One region of the Kribbella sp. NPDC056345 genome, then DNA from elsewhere that is predicted to be linked to it. Evidence: riboswitches for the same ligand, from Rfam matches in the RefSeq annotation. Region 1 holds a riboswitch; each other region holds the start of a gene.
What was found. Region 1 has a riboswitch for ZMP and ZTP ahead of ACFCV3_RS29720 (5-aminoimidazole-4-carboxamide ribonucleotide transformylase). Riboswitches for the same ligand answer to the same signal wherever they lie in the genome.

Region 1 (2,251 bases):
GAGCACCACGCCCTCGACACCACCGACCAGTCAGCGGCTGCTACAGCGGAGGTTGTCCGTCGCGGGGTCGCTGCCGGCATCTACCGGCTGCACTGATAGCGGTCAGTGGCGGAAGAGGCGGACGTTGGTGGGGGACCAGGTGATGCCGTGGGTGGTGCAGGCGGCGGCTACTTGGTCGGAGCGGATGGAGCCGGCGGGTTCGGCGATGTGGGTGACGCCGAAACGGGCTGCCTCTTCGACATTGTCGGGGAAGGGGAGAGCGCCGTCGGAGACCATGGATACCCCGGTCAGACGCGTGGTGGAGCGGCGGGACCACCACCCGGCGGCCTTCTGACCAGCCAGGCGGGTGCAGTCGACGCGGGACTGCTGGCCGGCGCCGATGCCGATGGCCATGCCGTCCTTCAGGAGGGCGACGGTGTTGGACTGGGTGTAGCGGACGACGATGAGGCCGAGCAGGAGATCGCGGGCCGCGGAGTCCGGCAGGTCAGGGGACAACAGGTCGCGGGTCAACGGCAGGGAGTCGCGTTCCTGGGTCAACCGGAGACCGTACAGCTCACGCACCTCCTCACGCGGAGGCTCGAACACCGGATCCGCCTCCAGCACCAAGTACGTGCCGCGCTTCTTCGCCGCCAGCACCTCGACCACACCAGGCGCGTAGCCCGGCGCGATGATCCCGTCGCTCACGACGCCCTTCAACACAGCGGCCAGCTCAGCGTCCACGGGATGCGAGACCGCCACGAAATCGCCGTACGACGACTTGGGGTCGGCGTCCCGGGCGCGCCGGTACGCGTCAGCGACCGACGTACCGAGGGCTGCGCCGGCCGGGGAGACATGCTTGTACGACGCCGCTGCAGGCGCCCCGAAAACAAGAGCGACCTCCCGGACCAGCTGCCAGCCGGTGAGGGCGTCGAGCACGTTGACATACGACGGACTGCCCGCCACCACGGTGAAGGGTGCGGCCGAGCCGACGGCTGTCATCGAAGCGGCCTGGTGTGGATTCATCCCATAACGCATGAGCACCTCCGGAAGGAGGCGCCCAGGCGGACGACGCCACGTAGCTGTCCGCTCCCCGGTGGTGACCCACCCTCGCCAGTCGCGGTAGGGCACAGGCTATTGCAGGAAGGTGCAATTCCGAACCAGAGAGGTCGGAGGAGTCTTACCATCCGCGAATGGGGTTCTTCTCGCGAAAGGGGGCGTCAGGGGTCGATGTGTCCGGGCTGAGGCTGGATCAGGCCTGGCTGGACGACGACCTCGACGCGGCGTACGCGGCGGTCCGGCAGGGAGATCTGTCGACCGGGCTGGCCCTGCTCAAGGTGACCCCGGCGAATACGAACCTGCGGTCGATCCGGGCCACCGGTCTGGCGAAGGCGGCGGTCGGGCGGAGCGAACAGCTGGAGCTGCGGCTGGAGGCATACCCGAAGGATCCGGATCTGCTGCTCTGGTTCGGGCAGACACTGGTGTTCGAGGCGTGGGCGGTGCGGACCGGGCAGCGGGCGAAGGACGTGTCGGCGCAGCGGTTCGCGACGTTCCACGACATTCTGCGTACGGCGGCCGCGGTGCTGCAGGACGCGATCGTGGCGGCCGCGGATGACGCGGTGCCGTGGGAGGTGCTGCAATGGGCGGCCCTCGGATTGCAGGCGGAGCTGGAGGACAAGGCCGAGATCTTCCATGCCGCGCTGATCCGGCACCCGGGCAGCTACGCGGCGCACACCGGCCGGGTCCAGGTGCTGGCGAAGAAGTGGTCCGGTCTGGAGCTGGCCGAGCTGATCGACTTCGGTGATGCGGTGGTGGCACGGGCGCGGCCGGGCAGTGTGCTGTGCAGTATCGCGGCCCATGTCTTCAACGAGGTCTGGCTCGAGGTCGCCTCCGACAAGGGCCCGCCGCGCGTGCAGCGCATGAAGCGGTACGCGCGCGAGGTCAGCGGCCGCCGCTCCGAGCTAGTCGCGGCCCGGGACAAGTGGTGGAACGACGCCCGTACGCCGGACCCCGCGGACGTCTCGGCCAACGGTGCGATGGCCTTCGCGCTCAAGTGGACCAGCGCGAAATCCGAAGCGATGGAACACGCCTGCTGCACCGAGGGCCGGATCGAGAGCGTCCCGTGGGGCTACGTCGGCGGTGTCACCGGCTTCGCCGAAGCTCTCTCGAAGCGGATGGCCTAGACCTTCTCCGCACGGAACACCATCAGCCGGGACGACGGCCCGAACTCTTCACCGTGCCACCCGCCCGTCACGCCGACCACGAACCCGGCAGT
Region 2 (2,251 bases), on a different contig from region 1:
GCGCTGCAGCGGCGTCGACCGTCTGCTCCAGCAGCAGCGCGATGGTCATCGGCCCGACCCCGCCCGGCACCGGAGTGATCAGGCGCGCCACCGCGCTCGCCTCCTCGAAGTGGACGTCGCCCACGTTGCCTTCGTTGTATCCGGCATCGATCACGACCGCGCCCGGCTTCAGCCAGTCGCCGCGGACGAAGTTCGCCTTGCCGACCGCGGCAACCACGATGTCCGCCGTCCGGACGATCTCGGGCAGGCCGACGGTCCGCGAGTGGGTGTAGGTCACGGTCGCATCCGATGCCAGCAGCAACATCCCGGCCGGCTTGCCGAGGATCGGGCTGCGGCCGATCACGACCGCGTGCGCTCCGGCAATCGGTACGTCGTACGCCTCGAGCAGCCGCAGGATCCCACCCGGCGTACAGGACCGGAACCCGGGCTCACCGAACGCCATCGCCGCGAACGCGTGCATGGTCACCCCGTCGACGTCCTTGGCCGGATCGATCGCCTCGAACGCAGCACGCTCGTCGATGTGCCCCGGAACCGGGTGCTGCAGCAGGATCCCGTGCACCTCGGGGTCGTCCGACAGCTTGGTCAGCTCGGCGACCAGCTCGGCGGTGGTGGTCTCGGCCGGCAGTACGACGCTGCGCGAGCCGATCCCGGCCTTCTTGCTGCGGTTCTGCTTCATCCGCACGTACGTCGCGGACGCGGGATCGTCACCGACCAGCACAGTCGCCAGACACGGCTGCACGCCGGTGGATTCGCGCAGCTTCTCGGCGCGGGCGGCGGCGTTCGTCACCATCTCGGCAGCGAGATCGGTCCCGATCATCAGTTCGGCGGTCATGCGCACACTCCTCCGGGCATCGATTCGAGTGCCCAGGCGCGCGACAAGGCCGGAACCTGCCCGGCGGCCGGATCGTCCGGCAGACCGCTCCCCGGTGGTACCCCACCTCAACGCCAGTCGCGGTCCGGGGACGAGTTTACCTGCCGGCAGGCAGAAGCCCTGCTCCCCCGGAGGAGAGCAGGGCTCCTTCACCTCAGCTGATCAGCAGCCGCTGGTCCACACGTGCGAGTCGTAGTCGTTGTCGTCCATGTTGACGTCGATCGTCTCGCCGCGGTCCATGCAGAAGGCGAACCCGCCGTGATTGACGTCGTAGTAGATCGCGACGACGTCCTCACTCGCCGGGGTGCCGTTGTTGAACATCGACTCGGCGTCGTCGTGCATGTTGTTGTCACCCCACCAGCTGTCGTCGCCCTCCCAGCTGGCCAGGGTGCCCTTGTAGTTGTCGTCCGCCCAGGCGCAGAAGTGGCTCCGCGGGCAGTCGCCCAGATCGGTCGTCGCGGCCTGGGCCGAGGTCGTCGGGACCAGGATGCCGAGTACGGCGAGGGTGGTGAAGGCTGCCGTCTTCGCGGCGGTGAGTCTCACCATCATGATTCCTATCTCTGTGAGGGGTGACTATCGCTTCCCCAGGACCGCAACGGCCCGGGGCAGTGCGGACCGCTCCAGGGCGTCGAGATCCTGGAGCTCCCGCCGATGTTCGGCGGTGATCTTGGCGAGGTGTTCGGCCTCGAGTTCGCGCAGCGCCCGGCCCGCGGGGGTGGTCGTGGCGCAGGTCGCCTCGGCGACGGCGGTGTCGCGCCCGGTCCCGCGATCCTTCGCAAGGCCGCGGAGTTGCCCGGGGTTGTCGACGGGATAGCCGCGGTCCCGCATGCAGTCGCTCCACTGCTTCATCGCTGTGCTGAAGCGGGCATCGTCGCGGACATCGGCATAGACGGCGAAGATCAGCTTGTCGGACGTTCGCCGTACGACGAACCAGCGCGGCAGGTCGCCGTAAAGCTCACGCCGGGCCTCCGCGATGCAGCCTCGGTCGCTGGCGGACAGACGCGGACCACTGGGCAGCTCGACGGACAGTTGCTTGCCCTGGCCCAGCAGTGTCCGGGCGTACTGTGCGTGCCGTTCGTCGGACAGTGAGTCCAGGTACGGATCCGGTCGCTTCTGGGCCGGCCGGTCGTAACCGTTGGTCCGGGCCCAGGCGATGTCGTCGATCAGGAACGGGAACCTGCGATCGATGGAAACGGCCGGCAGCGCCTGCTCGTCGTACCGGAAACCGGCCGCCGTCATGCACTTGCTGATGAGACGTTCTTCAGCCTGGTGCAGCAGAGCCTTCTGCTCGGTGCTGACAGGTGCCGGCGCTGCCGCCGAGCTCGTGTCGCGGGACCTGAGCTGGACTCCGACGGCGACTCCGGCAGTCACCAGGATCGC
Region 3 (2,251 bases), on a different contig from region 1:
GGGATGGGGATGACGGAGAAGCAGGGTGGTTCCGACGTGCGGGCCAACCTGACCACGGCCACGCCGACCGGCGAGGAGTATCTGCTCGACGGGCACAAGTGGTTCTGCTCGGCACCCCAGGTCGACGTGTTCCTCGTGCTCGCCCAGGCGCCGGACGGGCTGACCTGTTTCGTGGTCCCACGGGTGCTTGCTGACGGCAACCGGAACACGTTCGCGCTCCAGCGCCTGAAGGACAAACTCGGCAACCGCTCGAACGCCTCCAGCGAGGTCGAGTTCCACAGCACCGTCGGCTACCGCCTGGGCGACGAGGGCGCCGGCGTCCGCACCATCATCGAAATGGTCGCCGCCACCCGCCTCGACTGCGTCCTGGGCTCAGCCGCCCTCCAAAGACGAGCCCTGCTAGAAGCCACCTGGCACACCCACCACCGCTCCGCCTTCGGAGGTTTGCTCTCCGACAAACCCGCCATGCTCAACGTCCTCGCCGACCTAGCCATAGAAAGCGAAGCAGCCACCGCCCTAGCCATGCGCTTGGCGGCGGCCGCAGATGCGTCGACTGCACGCGGTGAGGGGGAAGGAGCGGATCGCGAAATAGCCCGCTCGGAAGCGGAGCGGCGCGCGGCGCACGCCCTGGGCGATGGTGCTGGCCTCGGCTCCCATCCCTCCCAGCAGGCCGGCGCAGCCGGACCCATCAGCCCCGAACGGGAGGCGGCGTTCAGGCGGATTGCTCTACCCCTGGCCAAGTTTTGGGTTTGTAAGCGGACTTCGTTCATGGTGGCGGAGGCGCTGGAGTGTTTGGGTGGGAACGGGTTTGTGGAGGAGTCGGGGTTGCCGCTGCTCTTCAGGGAGTCGCCTTTGAACTCGATCTGGGAAGGGTCGGGGAATGTGAATGCGCTGGATGTGTTGCGCGCGCTGAGGCGGCCGGAGTCGCTGGAGGCCTGGCTGCTGGAGGTTGGTGCGGCACAGGGTGCGGACCAGCGGTTGGATGCGGCCGTGAACGACGTACTGCAGGGGTTGGCGGATATTAACGAGGCGGGGGCGCGGCGGTTGGCGGCGCGGATGGCTTTGTGCTTGCAGGCGTCGCTGCTGGTGCGGTACTCGACACCGGCGGTGGCGGACGCGTTCGTGGCGTCGCGGCTGGCCGGGGACTGGGGTGGGGTGTTCGGGACGCTGCCACGCACGACACCGTTCCGGGAGATCGTCGAGCGCACGATAGGGTGAGCGGGTCGCGACTGGCGCGCTGAGGTGGAGTACCACCGGGGAGCGAAAAGCGTTGGCACCGTGCGCCTGGGTGCCTCGAACACTGCAACCGCAGGAGACAACGATGACTCAACCCTTCGATGCTGCCAAGGCGTCGGCCGCCTACCGCAACGCGCTCGAGGTGATCGCCTCCGTCGAGCCGACGATCGCGGGTGCGATCAAGGCCGAGCTGGCCGACCAGCGCTCCTCGCTGAAGCTGATCGCGAGCGAGAACTACGCCTCCCCCGCCACCCTGCTCACGATGGGCAACTGGCTCTCGGACAAGTACGCCGAGGGGACCGTCGGGCACCGCTTCTACGCCGGCTGCCAGAACGTCGACACCGTCGAGCAGACCGCGGCCGACCACGCCCGTGAACTGTTCGGCGCCCCGCACGCCTACGTCCAGCCGCACTCCGGGATCGACGCCAACCTGGTCGCCTTCTGGGCGATCCTGGCCCAGCGGATCGAGTCCCCGGCGCTGGCCGAGGTCGGCGCCAAGCACGTCAACGACCTGTCCGACGAGGACTGGACCAAGCTCCGCAAGGCGCTCGGCGACCAGAAGATGCTCGGCATGTCGCTGGACGCCGGCGGTCACCTGACGCACGGCTTCCGCCCGAACATCTCCGGCAAGATGTTCAACCAGCACTCCTACGGCACCGACCCCGAGACCGGGCTGCTCGACTACGACGAGGTCGCCCGGAAGGCGCGTGAGTTCAAGCCGCTGATCCTGATCGCGGGCTACTCGGCGTACCCGCGCAAGGTGAACTTCGCCAAGATGCGCGAGATCGCCGACGAGGTCGGCGCGACCCTGATGGTCGACATGGCACACTTCGCCGGCCTGGTCGCGGGCAAGGTCTTCACCGGCGACTTCGATCCGGTACCGCACGCGCACGTCACCACGACGACCACGCACAAGTCGCTGCGCGGCCCGCGTGGCGGCATGGTGCTGTGCCAGCCGGAGTACGCCGACGCCGTCGACCGCGGTTGCCCGATGGTGCTCGGTGGTCCGCTCAGC

Region 2: another riboswitch for ZMP and ZTP. It lies ahead of ACFCV3_RS11145 (bifunctional 5,10-methylenetetrahydrofolate dehydrogenase/5,10-methenyltetrahydrofolate cyclohydrolase); the one in region 1 lies ahead of ACFCV3_RS29720 (5-aminoimidazole-4-carboxamide ribonucleotide transformylase).
Region 3: another riboswitch for ZMP and ZTP. It lies ahead of ACFCV3_RS42400 (glycine hydroxymethyltransferase); the one in region 1 lies ahead of ACFCV3_RS29720 (5-aminoimidazole-4-carboxamide ribonucleotide transformylase).

Annotation. Positions count from the first base shown of each region.
Region 1 covers NZ_JBHJQQ010000009.1:154,709-156,959, forward strand. Annotated here, with positions in the region: gene ACFCV3_RS29715 (AAA family ATPase) at 1-96, shown strand, start outside; gene ACFCV3_RS29720 (5-aminoimidazole-4-carboxamide ribonucleotide transformylase) at 103-1,014, opposite strand; ZMP/ZTP riboswitch at 1,028-1,107, opposite strand; gene ACFCV3_RS29725 (hypothetical protein) at 1,170-2,159, shown strand; gene ACFCV3_RS29730 (class I SAM-dependent methyltransferase) at 2,156-2,251, opposite strand, start outside.
Region 2 covers NZ_JBHJQQ010000003.1:20,589-22,839, forward strand. Annotated here, with positions in the region: gene ACFCV3_RS11145 (bifunctional 5,10-methylenetetrahydrofolate dehydrogenase/5,10-methenyltetrahydrofolate cyclohydrolase) at 1-832, opposite strand, end outside; ZMP/ZTP riboswitch at 856-963, opposite strand; gene ACFCV3_RS11150 (peptidase inhibitor family I36 protein) at 1,034-1,420, opposite strand; gene ACFCV3_RS11155 (hypothetical protein) at 1,445-2,251, opposite strand, start outside.
Region 3 covers NZ_JBHJQQ010000031.1:8,813-11,063, reverse strand. Annotated here, with positions in the region: gene ACFCV3_RS42405 (acyl-CoA dehydrogenase family protein) at 1-1,218, shown strand, start outside; ZMP/ZTP riboswitch at 1,216-1,297, shown strand; gene ACFCV3_RS42400 (glycine hydroxymethyltransferase) at 1,322-2,251, shown strand, end outside.